DNA from 2 places in the Pseudomonas sp. St386 genome. Region 1 is predicted to be linked to the other one. Evidence: predicted binding sites of a transcription regulator. Region 1 holds the regulator's gene; the other holds the start of a gene.
The links. The regulator sigma-54, encoded in region 1, starts transcription at its own class of promoters, with help from an activator protein. The targets are predictions, from matches to a motif close to ANTGGCATNNANNTTGCTNT.
Positions count from the first base shown of each region.

Region 1 (15,225 bases):
TCAAGGGCTGGGGTTATGCCCCGAGCGTGACCAGCCAGACATTCCGGCTGGATGTCGACGGCCGCTGGCCCGGCTCGCCGGCGTGGGTCGCCACCAAGCGCTTTTCCGGCAGCCTCGACGCGTCGCTGAGCAAGGGCCAGTTTGTCGAAGTGGAAGGCAGCGCCCAGGCGCTGCGGGTATTTGGCCTGCTGAACTTCAACTCCATCGGCCGACGCTTGCGCCTGGACTTCTCCGACCTGTTCGGCAAGGGGTTGAGCTACGACCGGGTCAAGGGGCTGTTGGTAGCGAGCGACGGTGTCTACGTAACCCGCGAACCCATTACCCTGACCGGGCCGTCGAGCAACCTGGAGCTCAACGGTACGCTGGACATGGTGGCCGATCGGGTCGACGCCAAGCTGCTGGTGACGCTGCCGGTGACCAATAACCTGCCAATCGCCGCGCTGATCGTTGGCGCACCGGCGGTGGGTGGGGCGCTGTTTCTGATCGACAAACTGATCGGTGACCGCGTGGCGCGCTTTGCCAGCGTAAGATACGACGTCAAGGGGCCGTGGAAAGAGCCGAAGATCACCTTCGACAAGCCGTTTTGACAGTTCGACGCCAACTCCCTTGTGGGAGCGGGCCTGTGGGAGCAAAGCTTGCTCGCGATTGCGGTGTATCAGTCAGCCTATATGTTGGATGTACCTGCCTCATCGCGAGCAAGCTTTGCTCCCACTGCCGCCTTGGGCGAGGATAAAAAAGAGGGAGGAGCCATGCCAGTCGCAGTGATTCAAATGGTCAGCCAAAGCGATGTGCTCGCCAACCTGGCTCGTGCCCGTGTGCTGCTGGAGCAGGCTGCCGCAGGCGGTGCCAGGCTGGTCGTGCTGCCGGAGAATTTCGCCGCGATGGGACGGCGGGACATTGCCGATATCGGTCGAGCCGAAGCCTTTGGTCAGGGACCGATCCTGCCCTGGTTGAAACAGGTCGCCCGAGACCTCAAGTTATGGATTGTGGCCGGCACGTTGCCGTTGCCACCGGTGGACCAGCCCGAGGCCAGGTCCCATGCCTGTTCGTTGCTGGTCGACGATCAGGGGCAGATCGTGGCGCGCTACGACAAGCTGCACCTGTTCGATGTGGATGTGGCGGACAATCGCGGGCGCTATCGCGAGTCGGATGACTATGCTTATGGCGCTAACGTGGTGGTTGCCGATACCCCCGTGGGCCGGGTGGGCCTGACGGTCTGTTATGACTTGCGGTTCCCGGAGCTCTACAGCGAGCTGCGGGCTGCCGGGGCCGAACTGATCACGGCGCCGTCGGCGTTTACCGCGGTGACCGGCGCGGCCCATTGGGAGGTGCTGATTCGCGCCCGGGCCATCGAGACCCAGTGCTACGTGCTGGCGGCCGCCCAGGGCGGCGTGCATCCGGGGCCGCGGGAAACCTTTGGCCATGCCGCGATTGTCGACCCGTGGGGCCGTGTGCTGGCACAACAGGATCAAGGTGAGGCCGTGCTGCTGGCCGAGCGTGACAGCAGCGAACAGGCGTCCATCCGGGCGCGCATGCCGGTGGCCAGCCATCGGCGCTTTTTCTCGCAGGGCGCTCGACAGCGGCCTGTCCAAGACGACGAATTCAAGGCGTAAATCATATGAGCGGGTTGTTGTCCTCAGTCAGTGAACACCTTCTAGCCCCCGGCGGCGTGACCCTCGAAAGCCTGCAAGGCGTGCTGGGCGACCTGGCCGGCCCGGGCATCGATGCGGCCGACCTGTATTTCCAAGGGCAGATCTCCGAGTCCTGGTCCTTGGAAGACGGCATCGTCAAGGAAGGCAGTTTCAACCTCGACCAGGGCGTGGGCGTGCGCGCCCAGTCCGGGGAAAAGACCGGTTTTGCCTACAGCAACGCCATCACCCTCGAAGCCCTCGGCGCTGCTGCCCGTGCAGCCCGCTCGATCTCCCGCGCCGGGCAGAACGGCACGGTCCAGGCGTTCAGCAGCCAGGACGTGGCGCAGTTGTATGCGCCGGATAACCCGCTGGAAGTCATGAGCCGCGCCGAAAAAGTCGAGCTGCTCAAGCGCATCGACGTCGCCACCCGTGCCCTCGACCCGCGTATCCAGCAAGTGTCGGTCAGCATGGCCGGGGTCTGGGAACGGATCCTGGTGGCGTCCACCGACGGCGGCCTGGCGGCGGACGTGCGGCCGCTGGTGCGGTTCAACGTCAGCGTGATCGTCGAGCAGAACGGTCGCCGTGAGCGCGGCGGCCATGGCGGTGGCGGGCGCACCGACTACCGTTATTTCCTCAGCGAAGACCGCGCCATGGGCTACGCCCGCGAAGCGCTGCGTCAGGCGCTGGTCAACCTGGAGGCCATTCCGGCCCCGGCCGGTACGTTGCCGGTGGTGCTGGGGTCCGGCTGGTCCGGCGTGCTGCTGCACGAAGCAGTCGGCCACGGCCTGGAAGGCGATTTCAACCGCAAGGGCAGCTCGGCCTACAGTGGGCGCATGGGGGAAATGGTCGCCTCGAAACTCTGCACCATTGTCGATGACGGCACCCTGGCCGGGCGTCGTGGCTCCCTGAGCGTCGACGATGAAGGTACCCCGACCGAATGCACCACGCTGATCGAGAACGGTGTGCTCAAGGGCTACATGCAGGACAAGCTCAATGCCCGGCTGATGGGCGTGGCCCGCACTGGCAACGGTCGTCGTGAATCCTATGCGCACCTGCCGATGCCGCGCATGACCAACACCTACATGCTCGGTGGCCAAAGCGATCCGGCGGAAATCATCGCCTCGGTGAAAAAAGGCATCTATTGCGCCAACCTCGGCGGCGGCCAGGTGGACATCACCAGCGGCAAGTTCGTGTTCTCCACCAGCGAGGCCTACCTGATCGAAGACGGCAAGATCACCGCACCGGTCAAGGGCGCGACCCTGATCGGCAACGGGCCGGAGGCGATGAGCAAGGTGTCGATGGTCGGTAACGACCTGGCGCTGGACAGCGGTGTGGGCACGTGCGGCAAGGATGGGCAATCGGTGCCAGTGGGCGTCGGCCAGCCGACCCTGAAGATCGATGCGATTACCGTGGGTGGCACGGGCGCATGACCGGAGCATCGGGTGGAGTGCAAGGGCCTCCACCCGTGGGCGTTACTCAGCGCAGGCCGCGTTGGGTTTCGTCCAGCTCACGGATGTACTTGAAGATTTTACGGCTCGAGGCCGGTGGCTTGTTCTGTGCCAGTTCGTGCTGGGCCTGACGGATCAGGGAGCGCAATTGCTGACGGTCAGCCTCCGGGTAGTCGATGACGAATTTTTCCAGCACGCCGTCGTCGCCTGCGATCAAGCGATCGCGCCAGCGCTCCAGGTTGTGGAAACGTTCGTTGTACTGCCGGGTGGAGGCATCGAGTTGATCGAGCAGGACCAGGATGGCGTCAGTGTCCTGATCGCGCATCAGTTTGCCGATGAATTGCAGGTGCCGTTTACGCGCGATATTCGCGGTGTGCTTGGGCGCATCGGCCAGGGCCCGGCGCAAGGCGTCGGTCAAAGGCAGTTTGGCCAGCAAGTCAGGCTTGAGTGTTGTCAGGCGCTCGCCGAGGTCAACCAGAGCATGCAGCTCGCGTTTGACCTGGGATTTGCTTTTTTCACCCTCGTAGAGGGAGTCGTCGTAAGAATCAACCATGGTGGCAGTCCGCAAAGAAACGCCGCCATGATAACCAGTCGGGGGCCGCTTGTCCGGCCCGGTCGCTCGAAGGCCAAGGGTTTGTACGAAAAGTCGCCGAGCGGCGATCAGGCAAGGCGAAAACAGGCGAGGAAGCGGAGTTTACTGGTTGTAAATGAGCATTCCGAGCCTGTTTTCAACGCAGCATGATCGTCGCGCAGGCACTTTACGTACAAAGCCTTAACCGAAAGAAGAATTTGAGTGGAGAACACCATGAGTGCAGTTCAAAGCGTCGGCCCGCAGGCATTGCCGGCACTGCAGGAACAAGTCGAGCAGATCCTCGCCGAGGCCAAGCGCCAGGGCGCCAGTGCCTGTGAAGTGGCCGTATCGCTGGAGCAGGGCCTGTCGACGTCGGTGCGCCAGCGCGAGGTGGAAACCGTCGAATTCAATCGCGACCAGGGCTTTGGCATCACCTTGTACGTAGGCCAGCGCAAGGGCTCGGCCAGCACTTCGGCGAGCGGCCCGGAGGCCATTCGCGAAACCGTCGCCGCGGCACTGGCGATTGCCCAGCACACCTCCGAAGACGAAGCCTCGGGCCTGGCTGATGCCGCGCTGATGTGCAAGGAACTGCGCGACTTCGACCTGTTCCACGCCTGGGACATCACCCCGAGCAGGCCATCGAACAGGCACTGCGTTGCGAAGCCGCGGCATTCGAGGCCGACAGTCGCATCAAGAACGCCGACGGCACGACGCTCAATACCCACCAGGGCTGCCGGGTCTACGGCAACAGCCACGGTTTTATCGGCGGTTATGCATCGACCCGCCACAGTCTCAGTTGCGTGATGATCGCCGAGGCCAACGGCCAGATGCAGCGTGACTACTGGTACGACGTGAACCGCCAAGGCACCCTGCTGGCGGACCCGGTGAGCATTGGCCAGAAAGCCGCGCAACGGGCGGCCAGCCGCCTGGGCGCGCGGCCGGTGCCGACCTGCGAAGTGCCGGTGCTGTTTTCGGCCGAGCTGGCCGGCGGCCTGTTCGGCAGCTTCCTGTCGGCGGTGTCCGGCGGCAACCTGTACCGCAAGTCGTCGTTCCTCGAGGGCGCGCTGGGCCAGAAACTGTTCCCGGAATGGATGACCATCGACGAGCGTCCGCACCTGATGCAGGCCATGGGCAGCTCGGCGTTCGATGGCGACGGCCTGGCCACCTACGCCAAGCCGTTCGTGGAAAACGGCGAGTTGGTGTCCTACATCCTCGGCACCTATTCGGGCCGCAAGCTCGGTATGCCGAGCACCGCCAATGCCGGTGGCGTGCATAACCTGTTCGTGACCCATGGCGAAGAAGACCAGGCGGCCCTGCTGCGGCGCATGGGTCGTGGCCTGCTGGTGACCGAACTGATGGGCCACGGCCTGAACATGGTTACCGGGGACTATTCCCGTGGCGCGGCGGGTTTCTGGGTCGAGAACGGCGAGATCCAGTTCCCGGTCCAGGAAGTGACCATCGCCGGGAACATGCGTGACATGTTCAAGCAGATCGTGGCCGTGGGCAACGATCTGGAACTGCGCAGCAACATCCGCACCGGTTCGGTGCTGATCGAGCGGATGACGGTGGCAGGTAGCTAACGCTCACCGCTTGAAAAGGGCGCGTCATCCACGAGGTGACGCGCCTTTTTTGTACCCGCAAATCCTGTGGCGAAGGCGCTTTTGTGGCGAGGGAGCTTGCTCCCGCTGGGCCGCGAAGCGACCCCAAGATCTTGCGGTCGCTGCGCAACCGAGCGGGAGCAAGCTCCCTCGCCACAATGAATTTGTGCGGTCTAACAGTTGTGTTGCTTCTTATTATCATCTAATAATGAATCTCATTCGCCGAGTGAGCCCCGGTCATGAGTTCTGCCCTGCACGAACAACCCTACCTTGAAAGCTGGCGCTGGATGAGCCGCCAGATCCGTTGCGCGATGAACCCGGACGAGCCGCGGTTGATCGAGCACTACCTGGCCGAGGGCCGCTATCTGGCCTGCTGCACCGTCACTTCGCCATGGATGATCTCCGAGACCGCGTTCCGGCTGCTGCTCGATACCGCCTTGGATGTCGCGCTGCCCTGGCATTGGCGCAATCTCTGCCTCGACCAGGCCTGGCGCCCTCTGCGTGAGCTCGAACAACAATCACTGTGCCGCTGCCGCCTCAAGCGCTGGCAGAGCCATGCCTGGGCGCTGGCGACCTGCGCCCTGGAGCCGTCGATTCCTCTTATTGAACTGGTGCAAGGATCTCCCGATGAGTAATACCCGTATCGAACGCGACAGCATGGGCGAGCTGCAAGTCCCGGTGGATGCCCTCTATGGCGCCCAGACCCAGCGCGCAGTGGATAACTTTCCGGTCAGTGGCCAGCGTATGCCGGCACAGTTCATCCGCGCCCTGATCCTGGCCAAGGCTGCTGCCGCCCGGGCCAACGTAGAGCTGGAACAAATCAGCGCAGCCCAGGGCAAGGCCATTGTCGATGCGTCCCTGGGGCTGCTCGAAGGCCGTTTCATGGACCATTTCCCAGTGGATATCTTCCAGACCGGCTCCGGCACCAGCTCCAACATGAACGCCAACGAAGTGATCGCCACCCTCGCCAGTCGTCTGCTGGGGGAAACGGTCAATCCGAACGACCACGTCAATTGCGGCCAGAGCAGCAACGACATCATCCCCACCAGCATTCATGTCAGCGCGGCGCTGGCCTTGCATGAGCAACTGCTGCCGGCGCTGTCGCACCTGGTGCAGGTGATCGAGCGCAAGGCCGAAGAGGTCCACCCATTCATCAAGACGGGTCGCACCCATCTGATGGATGCCATGCCGGTGCGCCTGAGCCAGGTGCTCGATGGTTGGGCGCAGCAGCTCAAGGCCAATATCGGCCACTTGGAGGATGTGCTGCCGAGCCTGCAATCCCTGGCCCAGGGCGGTACGGCGGTCGGCACCGGGGTCAATGCCCATCCACGTTTCGCCGAGCTGTTCAGTCAACAACTGACGCAATTGACCCAGGTGCAATTCACCCCGGGCAAGAATCTGTTCGCGCTGATTGGCTCCCAAGACACCGCCGTAGCGGTTTCCGGGCAGCTCAAGACCACCGCCGTGTCGCTGATGAAAATCGCCAACGACCTGCGCTGGATGAATTCCGGGCCGCTGGCAGGCCTGGGCGAGATCGAGCTCGAAGGCTTGCAACCGGGCTCCTCGATCATGCCCGGCAAGGTCAACCCGGTCATTCCTGAAGCCACCGCGATGGTGGCGGCCCAAGTGATTGGCAACGACACGGTGATCACTATCGCCGGTCAATCGGGCAACTTCGAATTGAACGTGATGCTACCGATCATCGCCCAGAACCTGCTGAGCAGCATCGCCTTGATGTCCACCGCCAGCCGCTTGCTGGCGGACAAGGCCATCGCCACCTTCAAGGTCAACGAGGCACGGCTCAAGGAAGCGTTGTCGCGCAACCCGATCCTGGTGACCGCGCTCAATCCCATCATCGGTTACCAGAAGGCCGCTGAAATCGCCAAGAAGGCTTACCAGCAAGGTCGGCCGGTCATCGATGTCGCCCTGGAGCACACCGACCTGACACGCAGCGAACTCGAAGTCCTGCTGGACCCGGAGAAGCTCACCGCTGGCGGCGTGTAACCCCGACACCTGTGTGGAGGACTCATCATGGAACACTGGAAACGTACGATCGAACGGGCCAATCGCTGTTTCATGCTGGGCGAGCTGGTAGACGCCCGCGAAGCCTACCTGCAGGCCCTGGCGCTGGCCCAGGTGCTGTTCGAGCGTTGGGCGGATGCCGACGAAGCCGTGGCCGCGTGCGTCGTCTCCCATCACAACCTGGCAGACCTGCACTTGCGCCTGAACCAGCCGGAGGAGAGCGCCGAGTATTTGTGCGCGATCCACCAACGGTTGTTGCAGACGATGCAGGACGAACGCCTGGCACCGGCCCTGCGCACCGCCGCACTGCGTCAGAGCCACAAGACCTATGTCGAACTGCTGAGTTTCATCAGCGAGCACGGTGAATACCCACGGACCCAACGCCTGCTGCACTGCAATGCCGCTACGCCCCGGCAGCGCAATGCCCCTCTTCATCATGGAGCTCATTGAACATGGCTTTTACCTTGCCTGCATTGCCCTACGCCTACGACGCCCTGGAACCGCACATCGATGCGCAAACCATGGAGATCCACTACACCAAGCATCACCAGACCTACATCAATAACCTCAACGCAGCGGTGGACGGCACCGAGTACGCCGGGTGGCCTGTCGAAAAACTGGTGTCCAGTGTCGAGCAGTTGCCGGCAAGCCTGCAAGCCGCAGTGATCAACCAGGGCGGTGGTCATGCCAACCATTCGCTGTTCTGGGAAGTGATGACGCCCCGGGGCGGCGGCCAGCCCGATGGCGCACTGGCGGCGGCGATCGAAGCGCAACTGGGCGGTATCGAGGGTTTCAGGGAAGCCTTCACCAAAGCGGCGCTGACCCGTTTCGGCAGCGGTTGGGCCTGGTTGAGCGTGACCCCGCAAAAGACCCTGGTGGTGGAAAGCAGCGGCAACCAGGACAGCCCGCTGATGAAGGGCAACACACCGATTCTTGGCCTGGATGTCTGGGAGCACGCCTATTACCTGCGCTACCAGAACCGTCGTCCGGAATACATCAGCGCCTTCTACAACGTGATCAACTGGCCTGAGGTCGCCCGGCGCTACCAGGCTGCGCTGGCTTCGAGCCCTTCCTGAAAGCAACCCAAGGCTGACTATGGATACTCAAACACTGGCGATTGGAAGCGGACGGATGTTCCGCTATGCCTTGGGGTCGTTGTTGCTGCTGGCCGGAATGACATTGTTGGCTGCCCAGGGCCTGGCATGGCTGGACTTGGAGCCCAGGTTGTTGCGCGCGCTCGAGGGTGGCGGGCTCTGCGCCTTGGGCACCGCGCTGGGGGCCGTGCCGGTGTTGGTCATCCGGCGCATGCCCCAGGCCGTCAGCGATTCGCTGCTGGGATTCGGTGCCGGGGTGATGCTCGCGGCCACGGCATTTTCGCTGATCGTGCCGGGCATTGCTGCGGCCGAGCAGTTGGGACTGACGCCTTGGGCCGCCAGCGGCCTTATCAGTTTCGGCATTCTATCGGGCGCGTTCGGGCTGTATCTAGTGGACCGCAAAGTCTGCGCCTGTCCCGAAAGGCTGGTCGCTGCGCCAGGCCGGCCGATCATTGCGCCGCGGATCTGGCTGTTCGTGTTTGCCATCATCGCCCACAACATTCCCGAAGGCATGGCGGTGGGGGTGTCGGCGGGCGGCGGCATGCCGGATGCCGACAGCCTGGCGATGGGCATCGCCTTGCAGGATGTACCCGAAGGGCTGGTGATCGCGCTGGTGCTGGCTGCGGCGGGGATGTCGCGGGCCAGGGCGTTCCTGATTGGCGCGGCGTCAGGGTTGGTCGAGCCCGTGTTCGCGCTGCTGTGCGCCTGGTTGGTGAGTCTGGCCGAGATGCTCTTGCCCCTGGGGCTCGCGTTGGCGGCCGGGGCGATGTTGCTGGTGGTGACTCACGAGGTTATTCCCGAATCCCGTCGCAATGGTCACGAGAAACTGGCGAGCCTGGGCCTGTTGGTGGGGTTTTGTCTGATGATGGTGCTGGATACGGCGTTGGCGTGACAAACGGCAGGCATCTAGGGTGATGTGATTTATCTGTGGCGAGGGAATCTGTGGGAGCAAAGCTTGCTCGCGATCCAGGCACCTCGGTTTTCTGAGTTACCGAGTCGCCTTCATCGCGAGCAAGCTTTGCTCCCACAAATGAATTCCCTTGCCACAATAAATCCGCCTTGGGATTTGGTCGGTTATTCGCCTTCGTCGAAGTATCTGTTGATCAGATCCACCAGGGCATCCATCGCCTCCTGTGCCTGTTCACCTTCGGTGTGCAGGTGGATCTTGGTGCCCTTGCCAGCGGCGAGCATCATCATCGCCATGATGCTTTTACCGTCGACCGCAGTCTCGGGTGTGCGGCCAACCCTGATGGTGGTGTCCTTGAACTGGCCTGCGACTCCGACGAACTTGGCCGACGCTCGGGCATGCAAACCCAGCTTGTTGATGATTTCAATTTCCTGAGCAGGCATCGCGATGTGAATCCTTTAGCTGAGGTCGCGGTGGCGAACCTGGACGTTCTTCAGGGATTGTTGCAGGAGTTGACCCAGGCGTTCGGTCAGGTAGACGGAGCGGTGATGGCCGCCGGTACAACCGATGGCGATCGTGACATAGGCGCGGTTGCTCGCGGCAAAGCGGGGCAGCCATTTGAGCAGGTAGCTGGAGATGTCCTGGTACATTTCTTCGACATCCGGCTGGGCGGCCAGGTAGTCGATCACCGGTTGGTCGAGCCCGGACTGCGCGCGCAATTCCGGCTTCCAATAAGGATTGGGCAGGCAACGCACGTCGAACACCAGGTCGGCATCGACGGGCATGCCACGCTTGAAACCGAACGACTCCACCAGGAACGCCGTGCCCGGCTCGGGTTGGTTGAGCAGGCGCAGCTTGATCGTGTCACGCAACTGATACAGGTTCAGGTGCGTGGTGTTGACCTTCAGGTCCGCCAGGTCGGCAATCGGCCCCAGTAGCTGGCTTTCATCCTCGATGGCTTCGGCCAGCGAACGGTTGGCGTTGCTCAGTGGGTGGCGCCGGCGGGTTTCGGAAAAACGCTTGAGCAGTGTCTCTTCATCGGCATCCAGGTACAGCACGTCACACTGGATATGCCGGCTGCGCACTTCCTCGAGCAGTTCAGGAAAACGCGACAGGTGGCTTGGCAGGTTGCGCGCATCGATGGACACCGCCACCAGCGGCTGCGCCAGCTCGGTGTGGATCAGGGCGCGCTCGGCCAGTTCCGGCAGCAGGCCGGCGGGCAAATTGTCGATGCAATAGTAGCCGCTGTCCTCAAGCACGTTGAGGGCCGTGCTTTTACCGGAGCCGGAGCGGCCACTGACAATGATCATGCGCATTTTTAATGACCGTTCTGCTCGTCCAGGACAACCTGGTACAAAGCTTCGTTACTCGGTGCGCTGCGCAGTTTTTCGCGCACTTCCTTGCGGTCCAGCATGCTGGCAATCTGGCGCAGCAGCTCAAGGTGCGCATCGGTCGCCGCTTCCGGTACCAGCAATACAAACAGCAGGTCGACCGGGGCACCGTCGATGGCGTCGAAATCTATAGCGGTTTCAAGGTGCAACAGCGCGCTGATCGGCGCGGCACAACCCTTGAGACGGCAGTGGGGAATGGCGATGCCGTTGCCAAAACCGGTGGAACCGAGTTTTTCACGGGCAACCAATGCCTCGAAGACGTCCTGCATTTCCAGATCCGGTACCTCGCGGTGGATCAGGTTGGCAATGTGTTCGAGGGCTTTCTTCTTACTGCCGCCCGGCGCGTTCACCTGGGAACGGCCGGGGGTCAGGATGGTTTCTAGTCGGATCATGGATTGGGGGGGTTAACGACCGGTTGCGCCCTGGAGGAGGCTCTGGGTCTTTTCCTTATGCTTTTTGAGTTGGCGATCCAGCTTGTCGGTCAGCAGGTCAATCGCGGCATACATGTCTGTGTGCTCTGCGTTGGCAACCACTTCTCCGCCGGGGATATGCAGCGTGGCTTCGATTTTCTGCAGCAGCTTCTCGACGTTCATCGTGACTTGCACGTTGGTGATCTTGTCGAAATGCCTTTCCAATCGGTCGAGTTTTTCGCCGATGTAGGTGCGCAGGGGTTCGGTCACTTCCAGTTGGTGTCCACTGATGTTGACTTGCATACAGCTTCTCCTTCGTTGCCAGTGCATAAAGCGGCAGGCAGAAATGCCTGCCACTGGAACGCTGTGGCGTGGCCTGTTACATCAACCGCTTGCGTTCGCTCGAAGGCGCGATCCCGAGGGATTCGCGGTATTTGGCGACGGTACGGCGGGCCACCTGAATGCCTTGTGCCTCCAGTAAACCAGCGATCTTGCTGTCACTCAACGGCTTTTTCTGATTTTCCGCAGCTACCAGTTTTTTGATGATCGCGCGGATGGCCGTGGACGAGCATTCGCCGCCTTCGGAGGTGCTGACGTGGCTGGAGAAAAAGTATTTCAATTCATAGATACCCCGAGGGGTATGCATGAATTTCTGGGTGGTTACCCGGGAAATCGTCGACTCGTGCATGCCCACTGCCTCGGCAATGTCATGCAGGACCAACGGTTTCATCGCTTCATCGCCGTACTCCAGGAAGCCGCGCTGATGCTCGACGATCTGGGTGGCAACTTTCATCAGGGTTTCGTTGCGGCTTTGCAGGCTCTTGATGAACCAGCGCGCTTCCTGCAACTGGTTGCGCATGAAGGTGTTGTCGGCGCTGGTGTCGGCACGCTTCACAAAGCCGGCGTACTGGGCGTTGACCCGCAGCTTGGGCACCGACTCCTGGTTGAGCTCCACCAGCCAGCGATCATTGTGCTTGCGCACGATCACGTCGGGGACCACGTATTCGGGCTCGGTGGATTCGATCTGCGAGCCGGGGCGCGGGTTGAGGCTCTGCACCAGTTCGATGACCTGGCGCAGCTCATCTTCCTTGAGCTTCATGCGACGCATCAGTTGGCTGTAGTCGCGGCCGCCCAACAGGTCGATGTAATCGGTGACCAGTCGCTTGGCCTCGGCCAGCCATGGTGTCTTGGCGGACAACTGGCGCAGTTGCAGCAACAGGCACTCGCCCAGGTTGCGGGCACCGATGCCGGCCGGTTCGAACTGCTGGATGCGATGCAGGACGGCTTCGATCTCGTCCAGCTCGATGTCGAGCTCGGGGTCGAAGGCTTCCAGGATTTCTTCGAGGGTCTCGTCCAGGTAGCCCTGGTTGTTGATGCAGTCGATCAGGGTCACGGCGATCAGGCGATCGGTGTCGGACATCGGCGCCAGGTTCAACTGCCACAGCAGGTGGCTTTGCAGGCTTTCGCCAGCAGAGGTACGGGTGGTGAAGTCCCACTCGTCGTCATCGCTGCTCGGCAGGCTGCTGGCGCTGGTCTGGTAGACGTCTTCCCAGGCCGTGTCCACGGGTAGTTCGTTGGGGATGCGTTCGTTCCATTCGCCATCCTCGAGGTTGTCCACCGTCGGGGCGGTTTCCTGGTAGGCCGGTTCCGGGATTTCGGTGTTGGTCTTCTGCTCGACGTTGTCGGCCAGCGGATCGGTGTTGTCGAAGTCGTCGCCTTCTTCCTGGCGTTCGAGCATTGGATTGGACTCCAGGGCCTCCTGGATTTCCTGTTGCAGGTCCAGGGTCGACAATTGGAGCAGGCGGATGGCCTGTTGCAGCTGCGGTGTCATCGTCAGCTGCTGGCCCATTCTCAAGACTAGCGATGGTTTCATGGCAGGGGCTTAACACCTTATTAGCCGGCGCACATGCGCCATCCACTACAGGGCGCCGAGGCGCCAAACTTAAGCAAATTATATGCCTGAAACTGAAGTGTTTGCCTAGAGCGTCGCCATAATAAAATTAAACGACGCTCGGACAATTCGCCAGACACTTGTGCTTACAGGCGGAACTCATGGCCCAGATACACTTCCTTGACCAGGTCATTGGCCAGGATGGCTGCGGAGTCGCCTTCGGCGATCAGCTGGCCGTCGTTGACAATGTAGGCGGTTTCACAGATATCCAGCGTCTCGCGCACGTTGTGGTCGGTGATCAGCACGCCGATCCCCTTGGCCTTGAGGTGATGGATGATCTGCTTGATGTCGCCTACCGAGATCGGGTCCACGCCGGCGAACGGTTCGTCGAGCAGGATGAACTTCGGTGCGGTGGCCAGGGCGCGGGCGATTTCCACGCGACGCCGCTCGCCACCGGACAGGCTCATGCCCAGGTTGTCGCGAATGTGGCTGATGTGGAATTCCTGCAGCAGGCTTTCCAGTTCCTGGCGACGACCGGCCTTGTCGAGTTCCTTGCGGGTCTCGAGGATCGCCATGATGTTGTCGGCAACCGACAGTTTGCGGAAGATCGACGCTTCTTGCGGCAAATAGCCGATACCTGCCTTCGCCCGGCCGTGCATTGGCTGGTGGCTGACGTCCACGTCGTCGATCAGTACGCGACCCTGATCGGCCTGGACCAGGCCGACGATCATGTAGAAGCAGGTGGTCTTGCCCGCGCCGTTGGGGCCGAGCAGGCCGACGATCTGGCCGCTGTCGATGGACAGGCTGACATCACGCACGACTTGACGGCTCTTGTAGCTCTTGGCCAGGTGCTGAGCTTTCAGAGTTGCCATTACTGGGCCTTCTGCTCGTCGGTTTTCTTTTTCGGTTGGATCACCATGTCGATCCGCGGACGCGACTCGGTCACCTTGCTGCCGGTGGCGCGACCGGCGCTGGCCAGCTTCTTGACTGTGTCGTAGACGATTTTTTCGCCTTGGGTGACGTTGTTGTCCTTGTCGACGACCTTGGCGCGGTCGATCAGGACCACGCGATCCTGGGCGGCGTGGTACTGGATGGTTACCCCGTAGCCCTGCACTGGCTTGGTATCGCCTGCGGTTTGCAGTTGCTCGAAATAGGCCAGGTTGCCCACCGAAGTCACCACGTCGATGTCGCCGGACGGGGTGCGGGTGATGGTCACGGTATTGCCGGTGACCTTCATCGAGCCCTGGGTGATGATCACGTCGCCTTTATAGGTGGCGACGCCATTCTTGTCGTCGAGCTGGGCATCGTCGGCCTGGATGCGAATAGGCTGGTTGCGGTCGTCGGGAAGAGCCCAGGCGCTCGCGCTTCCCAGTGCTGCGCCCAGACTGAGCAAAATAGGGAGGGTTTTAGCGAGCTTCATACTGTCCTCTTACGTTCGATAGCAGGTGTATCCTGCTTTCCTTCAAATACGCTTTCATTCCCGTGCCGGTCGATACACCCCCGGCGCCGTCGATTCTAACGGGTTGCTCGGTCTGCGCATATTCTTGCTGTGGGAACACGGTCATGCGCGTGCTGGTGATGATGGTCGTACGGTTTTTTTCGTCGGTTCGGGCGACGCGCACCGAGTCGATCAGTTCCACTTCGGTACCGCCGGAATTGACTTCGGCGTGCTCGCTCTGCACATGCCACGGAAACTCGGTGCCGCGGAACATGTTCAGGTCGGGCTTCGTAACCAACGTAATGTCAGTGGCTTTTACGTGGTCGACCTTGTCGGACGTCATCTCGTATTGCACCTTGCCGTCGGGCAGGTACTGCAGGGTATGCGTGTTGGTCGCGTACCAGTCGATCTTTTCCTCGACCTGGGCCGCAGGCTGGTCGAGAAACCGTTCGGGGCTGATGTTCCAGTAGCCCACCGCAGCAAAAATCGCCGCGATACAGCCGAACACCACGATGGTGCGAATCTTCTTGCTCAGCATAAATGGCTCACAGGTACGCGGCGTTGGCCGCTTCGAGGCGGCCCTGGGCGCGCAGGATCAGTTCACAGAATTCGCGGGCCGCACCTTCGCCGCCTCGCGCCGTGGTGACGCCGTGGGCGTGCTCGCGGACGAAACTGGCCGCGTTGGCGACCGCCATGCCCAGGCCGACCCGGCGAATCACCGGCAGGTCTGGCAGGTCGTCACCGAGGTAGGCCACCTGTTCATAGTTTAGGTTGAGTTGACCCAGAAGCTCGTCCAGCACCACCAGCTTGTCTTCGCGCCCCTG
Region 1 covers NZ_AP021900.1:1,115,253-1,130,477, forward strand. Annotated here, with positions in the region: gene KI235_RS04780 (YhdP family protein) at 1-587, shown strand, start outside; gene KI235_RS04785 (carbon-nitrogen hydrolase family protein) at 750-1,613, shown strand; gene tldD (metalloprotease TldD) at 1,619-3,061, shown strand; gene yjgA (ribosome biogenesis factor YjgA) at 3,108-3,632, opposite strand; partial or broken gene pmbA (metalloprotease PmbA) at 3,885-5,230, shown strand; gene KI235_RS04805 (hypothetical protein) at 5,488-5,883, shown strand; gene KI235_RS04810 (class II fumarate hydratase) at 5,876-7,252, shown strand; gene KI235_RS04815 (hypothetical protein) at 7,280-7,720, shown strand; gene KI235_RS04820 (superoxide dismutase) at 7,723-8,346, shown strand; gene KI235_RS04825 (ZIP family metal transporter) at 8,366-9,256, shown strand; gene KI235_RS04830 (HPr family phosphocarrier protein) at 9,439-9,714, opposite strand; gene rapZ (RNase adapter RapZ) at 9,730-10,587, opposite strand; gene ptsN (PTS IIA-like nitrogen regulatory protein PtsN) at 10,590-11,054, opposite strand; gene raiA (ribosome-associated translation inhibitor RaiA) at 11,067-11,375, opposite strand; gene KI235_RS04850 (RNA polymerase factor sigma-54) at 11,452-12,945, opposite strand; gene lptB (LPS export ABC transporter ATP-binding protein) at 13,110-13,835, opposite strand; gene lptA (lipopolysaccharide transport periplasmic protein LptA) at 13,835-14,383, opposite strand; gene lptC (LPS export ABC transporter periplasmic protein LptC) at 14,370-14,939, opposite strand; gene KI235_RS04870 (HAD family hydrolase) at 14,947-15,225, opposite strand, start outside.

Region 2 (15,225 bases), 680 kb from region 1:
CAGGTAGGCCGAATGCGGATCAAGGTTGCTGAGCATGCCTTTGATGGCGTTCTCCAGCAGTACTTTGTCGTCCACCGGTTCGACATAGGCGGCCTTGATCCGGTCCATGACCTCGGCAAAGGTGCGCAGTTCGTCCAGCGGCAGCGGGGCCTTGGTGGTCGCGGCTGTGGCGGCGGGTGCCGACGGGGCCGGTTCGGCGGCGAAAGCCAGGGGCGCACCGATCACCAGGGCGATCGTCAGGGCCAGCGAGGTAAGGCGGGACAAATGCAGCATGTCGAACGAACTCCTTAATAGGATGGGCGCGCTTATCCTTGCGCACGACACCATTGGGCCGGGTCACTGGGGCGACCCTGCTGACGAATAGCGAAATACAGTGCTGGCGTATCCTGCCCGCCACTGTTGCCGACCGTGGAGATGGACTCACCGGCCTTGACCACATCCCCCGCGGACTTGAGCAGCGTCTGGTTGTGGCCGTACAGGCTCAAATAACCGTTGCCGTGATCCAGGATCACCAGCAGGCCGGCGCCGCGCAGCCAGTCGGCGAAGACCACGCGCCCGCCATGCACGGCATGCACCTGGCTGCCGGCGGAGGCGCTGATCATCACGCCGTCCCACTTGGTGCGGGTGTCGTCGCCGCGGGTTTCACCGAAGCGCGCAAGCAGTCGACCATTGACCGGCCATGGAAGTTTGCCCCGCGCCGACGCAAAAGCGCCGCCGAAGGTTTCGCCATCACTGGAAACCAGCGCGCCGGGGCTTGATTTCACCGGCTTGCGCGGCGCGTCGCCGGCATCTGCGTCGGCCTGGGCTTCACGCAAACGCTTTTTTTCGGCTTCCTGCTGGGCGATCAGCGCTTTCTGGCGCGCTTCTTCTGCCTCTCGGGCCTGGCGGGCCAGGGTTTCTTCGATGGTTTTCAACACATTGGCCAGTTCGGCCTGGTCCTGCTCGCGGGCCTTGAGCTTGCTGTCGCGAGCCTTCACGTCGTCATTGAGCTTGGCCAGGGCCACCTGGCGTTCCTTGCGAACCTTCTCGAGTTCTTCGCGCTGGGTGTCGAGGCTGCTTTTCTGCACCAGCAACTGGGCTTGCTGCAGTTCGATGTCTTTTTCGACATTGGCCAGTTGGCGCAGGGTTTCGTTGAAGTTCTTGAGCTGTTCCAGGCGGGCCTGGCTCAGGTAATCGTAATAAGTCAGGGTGCGGGCGAATTTCTCGGGATTCTGCTGGTTGAGCAGCAGCTTGAGGTATTCCTGGCGACCGTTCTGGTAGGCGGCCCGGGCCTGGATGGCGATCAGCTTTTGCTGTTCAGTGCGCGCGCTCTGGAGTTTTTTTTTCTCTCCATCGAGTCGTTGCAGCTCGGATTCGCTTTTCTTCAGCTCTTTTTGCAGGGCGTCGACCTGTTTCTCCAGATTGCCCATCTCGGTCTCGGTGCCGCGCAGGTCTTTCTGCACGCTGGATTTCTCTTCCTGCAACTTGCCCAGCAGTTTTTTCAGCTCGGCAATGTCCTGGCGCGTGGCTTCCAACTGTTGTTGGGTTTGCGCGCGCTCGTCGGCAAAGGCCGGTTGGAGCAAGCAGGTCAGAGCGAGGGCTATCAGGACGCGAAGCATAGAGGCGGGCGACACCAGGGAAAGGGACGGCCTAGTATGCCCGCCCCACGCTGCAAAAAAAACGCCCATTTGGGGCTGTGTGATAACTGGAGCGGTGCAGGGCACTTATTTCCCGCCAAACCCCTGTGGGAGCAAAGCCTGCTCGCGATGACGTCAGCACATCCAACGAAAATGTAGATTGTCAGATTGCTATCGCGAGCAAGCTTTGCTCCCACAGGGTTTGCGGTGATTGATGGATCAATCAGACCAGGATCGACGTCCCGGTCATCTCCGCCGGCTTCTCCATGCCCAGCAACATCAGCATGGTCGGTGCCACGTCAGCCAGCACGCCACCGTCACGGACCTTGAAGTTGCGCTTGCCGACATAGATGAACGGCACCGGCTCGGTAGTGTGGGCGGTGTGGGCCTGGCCGGTGGATTCGTCGGACATCTGCTCGACGTTGCCGTGGTCGGCCGTGATCAGTGCTTCGCCGCCGACCTTTTCCAGGGCCTCGACGATGCGGCCAACGCAGGTGTCCAGGCATTCCACGGCCTCGACCGCCGCCTCGAACACGCCGCTGTGGCCCACCATGTCACCGTTGGCGTAGTTGACCACGATCACGTCGTAACGCTGGTTTTCAATGGCCTCGACGATGCGGTCGGTCACTTCCGGCGCGCTCATCTCCGGTTGCAGGTCGTAGGTGGCGACTTTGGGCGAGGGGATCAGGATGCGTTCTTCGCCCGGGAAGGGTTCTTCACGGCCGCCGGAGAAAAAGAACGTCACGTGGGCGTACTTTTCGGTCTCGGCGATGCGCAGTTGGGTCTTGCCATTCTTCGCCAGGTAGTCGCCCAGCACGTTTTCCAGGCTGCCGGCGGCGAAGGCCGATGGCGCGGGGATGCTGGCGGCGTATTGGGTCAGCATCACGAAGCCGGCCAGTTTCGGCTGGCGAGCGCGTTCGAATTCCTTGAAGTCGTCTTCGACAAACACGCGGGTCAGTTCGCGAGCGCGGTCGGCGCGGAAGTTCATGAACACCACGGCATCGCCGTCCTCGACCTTGACCGGTTCGCCGATGGTGGTGGCCTTGACGAATTCGTCGCTTTCACCACGCTCGTAGGCGGCTTGCAGGCCTTCCTGGGCGGTGGCGGCATTGAATTCGGCGCTGCCGTCGACGATCAGGTTGTAGGCCTGGGACACGCGGTCCCAGCGGTTGTCACGGTCCATGGCGTAATAGCGGCCGATGAGGCTGGCGATGCGCCCCTTGCCGAGTGCCTGGAATGCTGCGTCCAGGAGTTCGATCGACGACGTGGCACTTTTCGGTGGCGTGTCGCGGCCATCGAGGAACGCGTGCAGGTAGATCTGCTCGGCGCCGCGCTTGAAGGCCAGTTCGGCCATGGCGATCAGGTGGTCCTGGTGGCTGTGCACGCCACCGTCGGACAGCAGGCCCATGAAGTGCACGGCCTTGCCGGCGGCCACGGCTTTATCCACGGCGGCGCAGATGGTCGGGTTTTCGAAGAACTCACCGTCGCGGATCGATTTGGTCACGCGGGTGAAGTCCTGATACACCACGCGGCCTGCGCCGAGGTTCATGTGGCCGACTTCGGAGTTGCCCATCTGCCCGTCCGGCAGGCCGACGTCCATGCCGCTGCCGGAGATCAGGCCGTTGGGCACGGTGGCCCACAAACGGTCCAGCACAGGCTTGTTGGCCGAATACACGGCGTTGGATTCGTGGCTTTCACTGTGACCGAAGCCGTCGAGAATCATCAGGACCAAAGGTTTAGGCGTGGTAGTCATGGAATCCACTCGTGGCGGGTTAAAAGAAGACGATGGAAAAGGGACGGGCAGTTTAAAGGTAAGTTCCGACGGCGTCACCGCCGGGCGGGGTTTGGCCGGCCTTGTGTGCTGTGTATACTGGCCGACATTTTAACGCCCTGGAACCTCCTTCGATGGTTGCTCACCTGATTGAATTTGCCACTAACCACTACATTCTCGTCGGTATCTTCGTCGTACTGCTGGCGTTGCTGGTAGCCCATACGATGCAGGGTGGCGGTCGCAGCCTCAGTACCGCCGAGCTGACGGCGCTGGTCAACAAGGATGCCGGCGTGGTGGTGGACATCCGCCCGAGCAAGGATTACGCCGCCGGCCACATTGTCGGGGCGGTGAATATTCCCCAGGACAAACTGATCGCCCGCATCGGCGAGCTGGAAAAACACAAGGCCAAGACACTGATCCTGGTAGATGCCCAAGGCCAGCACGCCGGCACCCACGCCCGCGAGCTGATGAAATCCGGTTTCACCGCCGCCAAGCTGTCCGGCGGTGTTGCGAGCTGGAAAGCCGACAATCTGCCCCTGGTGAAGTGAAATGTCCCACGTCGTTGTCTATTCCAGCGATTACTGCCCCTATTGTTCCCGAGCCAAGTTCCTGCTCCAGAACAAAGGCGTGGCCTTCGAAGAGATCAAGGTCGACGGCAAGCCGCAACTGCGCGCCCAAATGGCCCAGAAGGCCGGGCGCACGTCCGTGCCGCAGATCTGGATCGGCAGCACCCACGTGGGCGGTTGCGATGATCTGTTCGCCCTGGAGCGCGCCGGTAAGCTCGACGCACTGCTCAAGGCCTGAATTTCCCACTGACAAGAACCTGAAAGTAAGAAGGATCTGCGATGACTGACCAACAGAACACAGCTGCCAGCGAAGACGAAGCCGCACCGCAATTCTCCTTGCAGCGCATTTATGTACGTGACCTGTCCTTCGAAGCCCCGAAAAGCCCGGCGATCTTTCGCCAGCAGTGGGAGCCGAGCGTAGGCCTGGACCTGAACACTCGCCAGAAAGCCCTGGAAGATGACTTCCATGAAGTGGTGTTGACCCTGTCGGTTACTGTGAAAAACGGTGACGAAGTGGCGTTCATCGCCGAAGTGCAACAGGCCGGGATCTTCCTGATCAGGAACCTGGATGCCGCTTCGATGAGCCACACCCTCGGTGCGTTCTGCCCGAACATCCTGTTCCCTTACGCCCGCGAAACCCTGGACAGCCTGGTGACCCGCGGTTCGTTCCCGGCCCTGATGCTGGCCCCGGTGAACTTCGATGCCCTGTATGCGCAAGAACTGCAGCGCATGCAGCAAGAAGGCGGCGCGACCGTTCAGTAAGCGGCGTCGCTTCTGTTCGCAAGGCACAAAACTTGTGGGAGCGAGCCCTGTGGGAGCCGAGCTTGCTCGCGATGAACGATGACGCGGTTTTGCAGTTGAACCGTGTCGACCTCATCGCGAGCAAGCTCGGCTCCCACAGGCTCGCTCCCACAGGTGTTTCTGGCTGACAGGCAGGGCTCAGGCGAAGCCGTTCTGCCGCCACGCCTCATAAACCGCCACCGCCACGGTATTGGACAGGTTCAGGCTGCGGCAGCCTTCGCGCATCGGCAGGCGCAGGCGCTGGTCGGCGGGCAGGGCGTCCAGCACCTCGGCCGGCAGGCCACGGCTTTCCGGGCCGAACAGGAACGCATCACCGGCGACGAAGCTGGCGTCATGGAACGGCCGCGAACCCTTGGTGGTAAAGGCGAACAGGCGCGGATGCCCGAGGCTTTCCAGACAGCTGGCAAGGTCGGCGTGACGCTGCAAGGTGGCATACTCGTGATAGTCGAGACCGGCACGGCGCAGGCGCTTGTCGTCCATGTCGAAGCCCAGCGGTTCGATCAAATGCAGGTGGCAGCCGCTGTTGGCGCACAACCTGATGACATTGCCGGTATTCGGCGGAATTTCCGGTTGAAAAAGGATGACGTGAAACATGCACGGCTCCGCAGATGAAGATGAGCGGCATTCTACGCTGCAAACCGACCGACGTTCGAAGCTAATGCCTCGGGTGATGGGCTCGTTGGCGATCTTCGGCATGATGGTCGGATTGATGATCGGACGCCTGACCACGCCCGAACCGAGCGTGCTGCAGCAGGTCGAGGTGATTGACGGTGGGGTGGTGGCCTGGTTCAACACCGAACCCAAGCTGCACGGGGAAGTCATCGACGGCTCGGTGGCGCTGTTGTTCGAAGCGCAAGGGCGATCGCAGAACGGCCAGTTAAAGCTCAACGGCAAGGACGTGAACTGGCGGGTGCGGTTGAGTGACAAGGGGTTGTTGCTGACGCTGGTGGCGGCGCGTCCGTTGCGCGGGGCGTGGACCTCCAGCGAGGTCGATGACCGCTGGCGGCTGGAGGTCCGTCTCCAGGAGCAATAAAAGAGGGAATCCCCGGCCTGCCTGTACCAAGGTCCCCAAAACGGGAGGGCTTACCGCGAAGGTCCAGCCCTGGTGTAAAGAAGGGAAACCTTGACCTGCCTGTATCAAGGCCCCCAAAACAGTGGGCTCGATGAGCCCGGTATAAAAGAGGGGAATCCCCGGCCTGCCTGTACCAAGGTCCCCGAAACTGGGTAGTGATTGAGTTATTGCAGGGGGCGTGCCAGTTTTGAATGGCTTGTCACAAAAACACTGCTGGCGATGCTGAAAGCCCCGTATTCCGGGGCTTTTGTTTTTGTTTGTGCGGTTTTTTTCGAACTGGATCGATTGGTTTTGGCTCGTTGTGCATGCGCAATTGCGGTTCGCAGTGCATTGATGCGGTGCACACAGTCCTTTAAAAAGCATCGTCGGATCGCCGCCCGGAGCAAGCTCGCTCCCACAGGGGATCTGCGGTGAACACAAATTTTGTGCCTGATGCAGAACCATTGTGGGAGCGAGCTTGCTCGCGATTGGCCTTCAAGATCAGCGAAGGGTTAAAGGCCGATCAGCCCTCATCCCCGTCATCATCATCCCCACCGTCGACCTTCATCCCCAATTCCTTGATCTTGCGGGTCAAGGTATTACGGCCCCAACCCAGCAGCACCGCGGCGTCGCGACGGCGGCCGGCGGTGTGCTTGAGGGCGGTTTCGATCATGATTCGCTCGAAACTCGGCACCGCGCTGTCCAGCAGGCTCGACTGGCCACGGGACAGGGCCTGGTCGGCCCACTGGCGCAGGGCTTGCTCCCAGTTGGTCACCGGAGCCGAATCCTGCGGCAGGCTCAACAGCTCTGGCGGCAGGTCGCTGATGTGCACTTCGCGACCCGAAGCCATTACCGTGATCCAGCGGCAGGTGTTCTCCAGCTGACGCACGTTGCCCGGCCACGGCAGGTTCTTGAGGTATTCCTCGGTTTCGCTCTTGAGCAGCTTGGGCTCGACCGCCAGTTCCTGGGCCGCGCGGCTGAGGAAGTGCCTGGCCAGGGTCGGGATGTCTTCGCGACGGTCCGCCAGGCGCGGGATATGAATGCGGATCACGTTCAGGCGGTGGAACAAGTCCTCACGGAATTTGCCGGCGTGAACCAGGGTTTCCAGGTTCTGGTGGGTCGCGGCGATGATGCGCACGTCCACCTTGACCGGCGTATGCCCGCCCACCCGATAGAACTCGCCATCGGCCAGTACGCGCAGCAAGCGCGTCTGGGTGTCCGCCGGCATGTCGCCGATTTCATCGAGGAACAACGTGCCGCCGTCGGCTTGCTCGAAGCGCCCGCGCCGCAGGTTGGCCGCGCCGGTGAACGCACCTTTTTCGTGGCCGAACAGCTCGGACTCCATCAGGTCCTTGGGAATCGCAGCCATGTTCAGCGCGATGAACGGCGATGCCGCCCGTGGACTGTGACGGTGCAGGGCGTGGGCCACCAATTCTTTGCCGGTGCCCGACTCGCCGTTGATCAGCACGGTGATGTTGGAGTGGCTCAGGCGCCCGATGGCGCGAAACACTTCCTGCATCGCCGGCGCTTCACCGATGATTTCCGGGGTGCGGGCCAGGGCTGGCACCTCTTCCATGCCCTGTTGTTCCTGGGCATGTTGATTGGCGCGCTTGACCAGCGACACGGCTTCATCGACGTCGAATGGCTTGGGCAGGTATTCGAAAGCGCCGCCCTGGTAGGACGCCACGGCGCTGTCCAGGTCGGAATGGGCGGTCATGATGATCACCGGCAGCCGTGGATGCTGTTCGCGAATCCGCGCCAGCAGGTCCAGGCCGCTGGCGCCAGGCATGCGGATGTCGGAGATGATGACGTCCGGTTGCTGACGCGCCAGGCGACTCATTACTCCATCGGCGCTGTCGAAGCTCTGGGTGGTCATGCCTTCCTGTTGCAAGGCTTTTTCCAGGACCCAACGGATAGAACGGTCGTCATCGACGATCCACACGGTTTCACTACGGCTCATGTCGATGTGGCTCCTTGTTCCAGTGGCAGGAAGATCGAGAAGGTGGTGTGGCCGGGGTGGCTTTCACACTCGATCAAGCCCTGATGCTGACTGATGATGTTCTGGGTAATGGCCAGGCCCAGCCCGGTACCGTCCGGACGGCCGCTGACCATGGGAAAAAAGATGGTTTCCTGCAGCTCGGCAGGGATGCCCGGGCCGTTGTCGATGATTTCGATCTTGGTCACCAGGCGATGGCGCACATGGCCGATGGTGAACTGGCGCATGGCGCGGGTACGCAGGCTGATGCGCCCCAGGCGTAGCTCGTTCTGGCTGCTGATGGCTTGCATCGCGTTGCGCACAATGTTCAGCACGGCCTGGATCATCTGCTCGCGGTCGATCAAGACATCGGGAATGCTCGGGTCATAGTCGCGCACCAACGTGATGCAGCCTTGGCTTTCGGCTTCCACCAGGCTGCTGACGCGCTCCAGCACCTCATGGACGTTGCACATCGCCAGCGATGGCAGCTTGTTCGAGCCGAGCATGCGGTCCACCAGGTTCCGCAGGCGGTCGGCTTCTTCAATGATGACGTTGGTGTAGTCCTTGAGGTTTTCTTCCGGCAGTTCGCGGGCGAGCAACTGCGCCGCGCCACGAATCCCGCCGAGGGGGTTCTTGATCTCGTGGGCCAGGCCGCGCACCAGCATCTTGCTGGTTTCCTGCTTGGACAATTGCGCTTCTTCCTTGGTGATACGCAGCAAGCGATCACGCGGGTGGACTTCCAGCAACAGCAGGGTGGCGCCGTTGTTCAGGATTGGCGTAACCGCGTAGTCCACGGTCAGGGTCTGGCCGGTCAGCGCGGTCAGCATCGCTTCGCGCTTGGTGAACGGATGGGCCTGTTCCACCGCCTGGCGCAAGGAGTTGAGTGCTTCGGCGGACTCGGTGAACAACTCGCTGATGAACTGTCCGTGGCTGCGCTGGCCACTGACGGCCAGGAGCATCTCGGCCGCCGGGTTCATGTACTCGAGGCGCAGTTCGGCGTCGAGCAGGATGGTCGCGGTGGTGAGGTTGTCGAGCAGCAAGCGGTGTAGTGCGTCGCTAATGGTCATCAGGACCTCTTTTGGAGCGTAGCAACTTGGGACCGGTCCCAAATTGCGCGCGCGATTAATGCGCTGTTACGAGGAAAATGCAAAAACCAAACCAAGGCTCCGAAAAGAAGCGTTTAGAGCCTCAAAAGGGTGTTTTTCGCCCAGTTGCGTGGCGTTCTGCCAGCTTTTTCGGGTACTTTCGAACCAAAATGGGTTTGGAAACTGAGTAGCGTGCAATGGTTTGCACCAATATAGTGCGCCAACCTGAACGGCATCAGAAGAACGGCAGGATGCTGCTTTTTTCTTCTTCAGGCTTTTCGGCGAGGGGGCACTCGGGGCGTTGACCGTAATCGGTCGCGGCGCAGGGTTTGATGCGGCGCTTTTGCGCCAGGGACATGCGTTGCATATGGAAGGGCTGGTTGGCGGTGCGTTCGACGATGCGGTCCTGCTCATCGAGGATTTCTACCGCCAGTTGATGGGTGCCTCGATCGATGTTGCTCAAGGCAAACACCGGGCTCGGCCCCGGCGCGCCTGTTGGCTGGCCGTCGAGCAACAGGCGATAGCGGTGGCCTTTTTTCAGGCCGGGTTCGCTGGTGACGCTGACGATCAGTTCGCCTGCGGTGCTGCGTATCGTCGCGTCCGGCTCAGGTATCAACAGCCGGAGCATTTCGTAATGAAACAGGGGCTCGGGCCGGGCTTCGGGCATGGGCGCCGAGGTTGTGCCCGGGGGCGGCGTCGGCATCCGGTTGCCGGGTGGCAGTTGGACTTTCTTCGCATTGCCGGGGCGCGGCTGATCGGTGAAGACGCGATTACCCTGGGCATCGATGTAGGTGTAGACCTGCGCCACCCCAGGCAGCGCCGCCAGCGCCAGGCTAAGCGCGAGCAGCCAGCGGATCATGGCTGGTGCACCCGCTGCACGGTGAACGTGACGGTCTTGCTTTGTTGCACGAGGGTGTCCCCGTCGATGACTTGAACCGCCAGGCTGTGCTCGCCCCGATCGATGTTCACCAATTGCAGGCGTGGCACGTTGGACGGCTGGCCGTAGGGTTGGCCGTCCAGCAATAGCTGGAACAGATGCGGGCTCTGCAGGCGCGGTTGCGCTCGGACGCCAACGGTGAAGGTGCCATTGTTGGCGCGCAGGGCCTCGTCGGTGGGGATGTCCGTCAGTACCAATGTTTCGTAGGCATTGCGCGGCTCGTCGCTGTTGGCGGGGGCTGGCGGTGTGTTCGGGCTGGCTGGGGATTGGCGTTCGATACTGTTGAGCGGCGGCAACTCCACCGTCTGGGCTGGTACGCCTTGGGGCGGCTGGTTGCTGTAGGCGGTGTTGCCGTCGGCGTCGGTGTACTTGTAGATCTGCGCGGCGGCGGGCAGTGCCAACAACAACAGGATGATTGGAAAACCACGACCCATGGAAAATCGACCGAAAACTAAAAGTGATGGGTTGCAGCATAGGTCAGGGAGGGTGATTGACCCAAGTTGTTGCACATAACCCCTGTGGGAGCGAGCTTGCTCGCGAAGGGGCCGGCTCAGCCAACATCTCAGTGACTGACATACCGCTATCGCGAGCAAGCTCGCTCCCACAAGGGGAGGTGGGGTGCCTCAGGATTTTGTGGAGATACACAGCTCTCCGGTCGCTCGGATCAGGGCGAGGCGGTGCACCGGGTGCTGCTTGTTGTGGTGGGTGGCTCGGGCCAGCCATTGCGGGCACTGCGGGTCGGTGCGGTAGGGGGCGAAATCGGCCAGTTGTTGCAGCAGGCGTTTTTGCAGTCGATCGAGTTGCGGGCGGATCTGTCCCACCAGGTCCGGGCGTGGGAGGTCCGGGGCCTTGCCTTCCAGGGCCCAGTCGGACAGGTTGATGTACTGCACCATTTTGTTGGCTTCTATCTGGGCGGCGAAAAACGCTTCCACGGTTTCGCCACTCAGCTTGTAGGCCGGTGCCTGGGCAACGGCGGCAGCAATGACTTCACGCTCGCGCTGACGGTCTTCTACCGGTTTATGGCTGTCCCATTTGCTCAACGCCACTTGATCGCCAAGGGCCAGGCGTTCGCCAATGGCGTTAAGCAACGGGGCAAGGGCCTCAGGGGCGGGAGCCGAGGCGGCTTCGGCGGTGGAGGCCAGCAGTGCGGCAGACAGGGCAAGGCAGAGCTTGAAGCGCAAAGTCATGGGCAATCTCGTCTTCTATGGGGGAGCGACGAGGCATCATGCACGTAACCTGCGCCCATAAAAAAGGCCTCCCGAAGGAGGCCTCTCTTTATTCACGCCGTGCGTGGCGGCGTTTACTGGATCAGCAGCTGTAGTACAGCTCGTATTCCAGTGGGTGTACAAAGGTGCGAACCTTGATTTCTTCTTCGCTTTTCAGTGCGATGTAAGCGTCGATGAAGTCATCGCTGAATACGCCGCCCTTGGTCAGGAAGGCACGGCCCTTGTCCAGCTCTTCCAGGGCTTCTTTCAGGCTGCCACACACCTGTGGGATTTCCTTGGCCTCTTCAGGCGGCAGGTCATACAGGTTTTTGTCAGCGGCATCGCCAGGGTGGATCTTGTTCTGGATACCGTCCAGACCGGCCATCATCAGTGCAGCGAAGGCCAGGTACGGGTTGGCAGCCGGATCCGGGAAGCGTGCTTCGATACGGCGGGCTTTAGGGCTGTTCACGTAAGGAATACGGATCGAGGCGGAACGGTTGCGAGCCGAGTAGGCCAGCATGACCGGGGCTTCGAAGCCTGGTACCAGACGCTTGTAGGAGTTGGTCGACGGGTTGGTGAAGCCGTTCAGGGCCTTACCGTGCTTGATGATACCGCCGATGAAGTACAGGGCGGTGTCCGACAGGCCGGCATAGCCTTCGCCTGCGAAGGTGTTCTTGCCGTCTTTGGAGATCGACATGTGAACGTGCATGCCCGAACCGTTGTCGCCGTACAGTGGCTTCGGCATGAAGGTCGCGGTGCGACCGTAGGCGTCGGCAACGTTGTGTACGCAGTACTTCAGGGTCTGGACTTCGTCAGCCTTCTTGACCAGCGTGTTGAACTTCACGCCGATTTCGTTCTGGCCGGCAGTTGCCACTTCGTGGTGGTGAACTTCGACGGTCTGGCCCATCTCTTCCAGTGCGTTGCACATGGAGGTACGGATCTCGTGGTCGTGGTCGAACGGTGGAACCGGGAAGTAGCCGCCCTTGATGCCTGGACGGTGGCCTTTGTTGCCGCCTTCCACGTCCTGGTCGGACATCCACGAACCTTGTTCGGAGAAGATCTTGAACATGGAGCCGGAGATATCGGACTTGAATTTGACCGAGTCGAAGATGAAGAACTCAGGCTCAGGACCGAAGAAAGCGGTATCACCGATACCGGTGGACTTCAGGTATTCCTCGGCGCGGTGGGCGATGGCGCGTGGGTCGCGGTCATAGCCTTGCATGGTCGAAGGTTCGATGATGTCGCAGACCAGGATCAGGGTCGGCTCTTCGGTGAACGGGTCCAGGACGGCAGTTTCGTCGTCCGGCATCAGGATCATGTCGGAGGCTTCGATGCCTTTCCAGCCGGAGATGGAGGAACCGTCGAACATTTTCCCGATTTCAAAGAATTCGTCGTCCAGCGCATCACGGGCCGGCATGGTCACGTGATGTTGAGTACCTTTGGTGTCAGTGAAGCGCAGATCAATCCACTTGACGTCATGATCTTTGATGAGTTGAACCGACTTCGACATATGTCCTCCGGGTGGCTTCGGGCGGGTAGTGGAGTGCCCTTAGATATGGGTGATGCCGGCGCGAATACTCTGCCATGGCAACCTGCCTCACAAGGGAGCAAATTGCATGCCAGTGCCCCAGCATGGGTTTTTTGCACCAAATCCACGCTTTTAAAGGCGTAAATCAAAGATTGTCAGACAATAACGCACTGCAATGTGGCGTCGCCAATCGATAATGACCTGTTTTGGTGCATGCAAAACCATCTGCACATAAACTGGTTAAACCTTGAGCAATTTCCGCTATAATCCGCGCCCCCCTTTTTCGGCTGGCCGTTCGCGCGCTGTTTTCATGAAACTAATCGTAAAAGTCTTCCCCGAGATCACCATCAAGAGCCGCCCGGTACGGATGCGTTTCATCCGCCAGTTGGCCAAGAACATCCGTGCCGTGCTCCGAGACCTGGACCCGGCCGTGGTGGTGAATGGCGTGTGGGACAACCTCGAGCTGGAAACCCGTGTCAGCGAACCCAAGGTCCTGAAGGAAATGACCGAGCGCCTGAGCTGCATGCCGGGCATCGCGCATTTCCTGCAAGTCGATGAATACCCGCTGGGGGATTTCGATGACATCCTCGCCAAGTGCATGCTCCATTATGGTGATGCCCTGGCCGGCAAGATTTTTTCGGTGCGCTGCAAGCGTGCCGGCAAGCACCCGTTCAGTTCGATGGATGTGGAGAAGTATGTCGGCAGCCAGTTGCGTCGACAGTGCGGCGCGGCCGGTATTTCGCTGAAAGACCCGCAGATCGAAGTGCGCATCGAAATTCGCGACCAGCGGCTGTTCGTGATCCACAGCCAGCACAACAGCATCGGCGGTTATCCGCTGGGTTCGCTGGAGCAGACCCTGGTGCTGATGTCCGGCGGTTTCGACTCCACGGTGGCCGCTTACCAGATCATGCGTCGCGGCTTGATGAGCCATTTCTGCTTCTTCAACCTCGGCGGGCGTGCCCATGAACTGGGCGTGATGGAAGTGGCGCACTTCATCTGGAAGAAGTACGGCAGCTCCCAACGCGTGTTATTTGTGAGTGTGCCGTTCGAAGAAGTCCTGGGCGAGATTCTCGGCAAAGTCGATAACAGTCATATGGGCGTCATTTTGAAGCGTATGATGTTGCGCGCCGCTTCACGAATTGCCGACCGCCTGCAAATCGATGCGCTGGTGACCGGCGAGGCGATCTCCCAGGTGTCGAGCCAGACGCTGCCGAACCTGTCGGTGATCGACTGCGTGACCGAGAAACTGGTCTTGCGGCCGCTGATTGCCAGCCACAAGCAGGACATCATCGACCAGGCCAATGAAATCGGCACCGCCGAGTTTGCCCGGCACATGCCGGAATACTGCGGCGTCATCTCGGTCAATCCGAAGACGGCGGCCAAGCGCGGGCGGGTGGAACACGAAGAGAAAGAATTCGACATGGCGGTGCTCGAGCGTGCGCTCGAAAACGCCAGGCTGGTGCCAATCGATCGAGTCATCGATGAGTTGGGCCAGGACATTCAGATTGAAGAAGTCGGCGAAGCGCTGGCCGGTCAGATCATCATCGACATCCGTCACCCGGACGACGCTGAAGACGACCCGCTGAGTATCGCCGGCATCGAGGTAAAAACGATGCCGTTCTATGCCGTGAACGCGCGTTTCAAGGAACTGGACCCTACTCGCCAGTACCTGCTGTATTGCGACAAAGGCGTGATGAGTCGCCTGCATGCCCACCATTTGCTCAGTGAGGGGCATGCCAATGTGCGCGTTTATCGACCGAGCTAAGTGCCCGGGGCTGTTTGCCTGTGGCCTGCGTCACCGGCCCCCCGACGCCGCCGACAGGCTGTAACGGCCTTGTCGGACTCAACGTAAATCGCTGCCACGACCTGTCAGCACACCGAATCCTCTGATCGAGATACACAAGTGATCGAAAATCTACGCAACATCGCCATCATTGCTCACGTTGACCATGGTAAGACCACCCTGGTAGACAAACTCTTGCGTCAATCCGGCACTCTGGAGCGCAACGAGCTCAACGACGAGCGCGTGATGGACTCCAACGACCAGGAAAAAGAGCGCGGTATTACCATCCTGGCGAAAAACACCGCCATCAACTGGAATGGCTACCACATCAACATCGTGGACACCCCGGGCCACGCCGACTTCGGTGGTGAAGTAGAGCGCGTGATGTCGATGGTTGACTCCGTGCTGCTGCTGGTTGATGCCCAGGACGGCCCTATGCCGCAAACCCGCTTCGTGACCAAGAAGGCTTTCGAAGCCGGCCTGCGTCCGATCGTGGTCATCAACAAGGTTGACCGTCCAGGCGCGCGTCCGGACTGGGTTCTGGACCAGATCTTCGACCTGTTCGACAACCTGGGTGCCACCGAAGAACAGCTGGACTTCAAAGTCGTCTACGCCTCGGCCCTGAACGGCATTGCCGGTCTGGACCACACCGCCATGGCTGAAGACATGACCCCGCTGTACCAGTCGATCGTCGACGACGTACCAGCGCCGAAAGTCGACCGTGACGGCCCGTTCCAGATGCAGATCTCGGCACTGGACTACAACAGCTTCCTGGGTGTTATCGGTGTTGGCCGTATCGCCCGTGGTCGCATCAAGCCGAACACCCCGGTGGTTGCCATCGACGCCGACGGCAAGAAGCGCAACGGTCGTATCCTCAAGCTGATGGGTCACCACGGCCTGCACCGCA
Region 2 covers NZ_AP021900.1:430,517-445,741, forward strand. Annotated here, with positions in the region: gene KI235_RS01905 (S41 family peptidase) at 1-273, opposite strand, end outside; gene KI235_RS01910 (murein hydrolase activator EnvC) at 306-1,598, opposite strand; gene gpmI (2,3-bisphosphoglycerate-independent phosphoglycerate mutase) at 1,840-3,369, opposite strand; gene KI235_RS01920 (rhodanese-like domain-containing protein) at 3,522-3,935, shown strand; gene grxC (glutaredoxin 3) at 3,937-4,191, shown strand; gene secB (protein-export chaperone SecB) at 4,233-4,715, shown strand; gene trmL (tRNA (uridine(34)/cytosine(34)/5-carboxymethylaminomethyluridine(34)-2'-O)-methyltransferase TrmL) at 4,893-5,348, opposite strand; gene KI235_RS01940 (hypothetical protein) at 5,347-5,787, shown strand; gene ntrC (nitrogen regulation protein NR(I)) at 6,329-7,765, opposite strand; gene glnL (nitrogen regulation protein NR(II)) at 7,762-8,847, opposite strand; gene KI235_RS01955 (DUF4124 domain-containing protein) at 9,101-9,724, opposite strand; gene KI235_RS01960 (DUF4124 domain-containing protein) at 9,721-10,236, opposite strand; gene KI235_RS01965 (chorismate mutase) at 10,426-10,989, opposite strand; gene glnA (type I glutamate--ammonia ligase) at 11,111-12,517, opposite strand; gene thiI (tRNA uracil 4-sulfurtransferase ThiI) at 12,846-14,300, shown strand; gene typA (translational GTPase TypA) at 14,439-15,225, shown strand, end outside.
Region 2: the regulator sigma-54 is predicted to act here: its motif matches at 12,612-12,631, upstream of glnA (type I glutamate--ammonia ligase).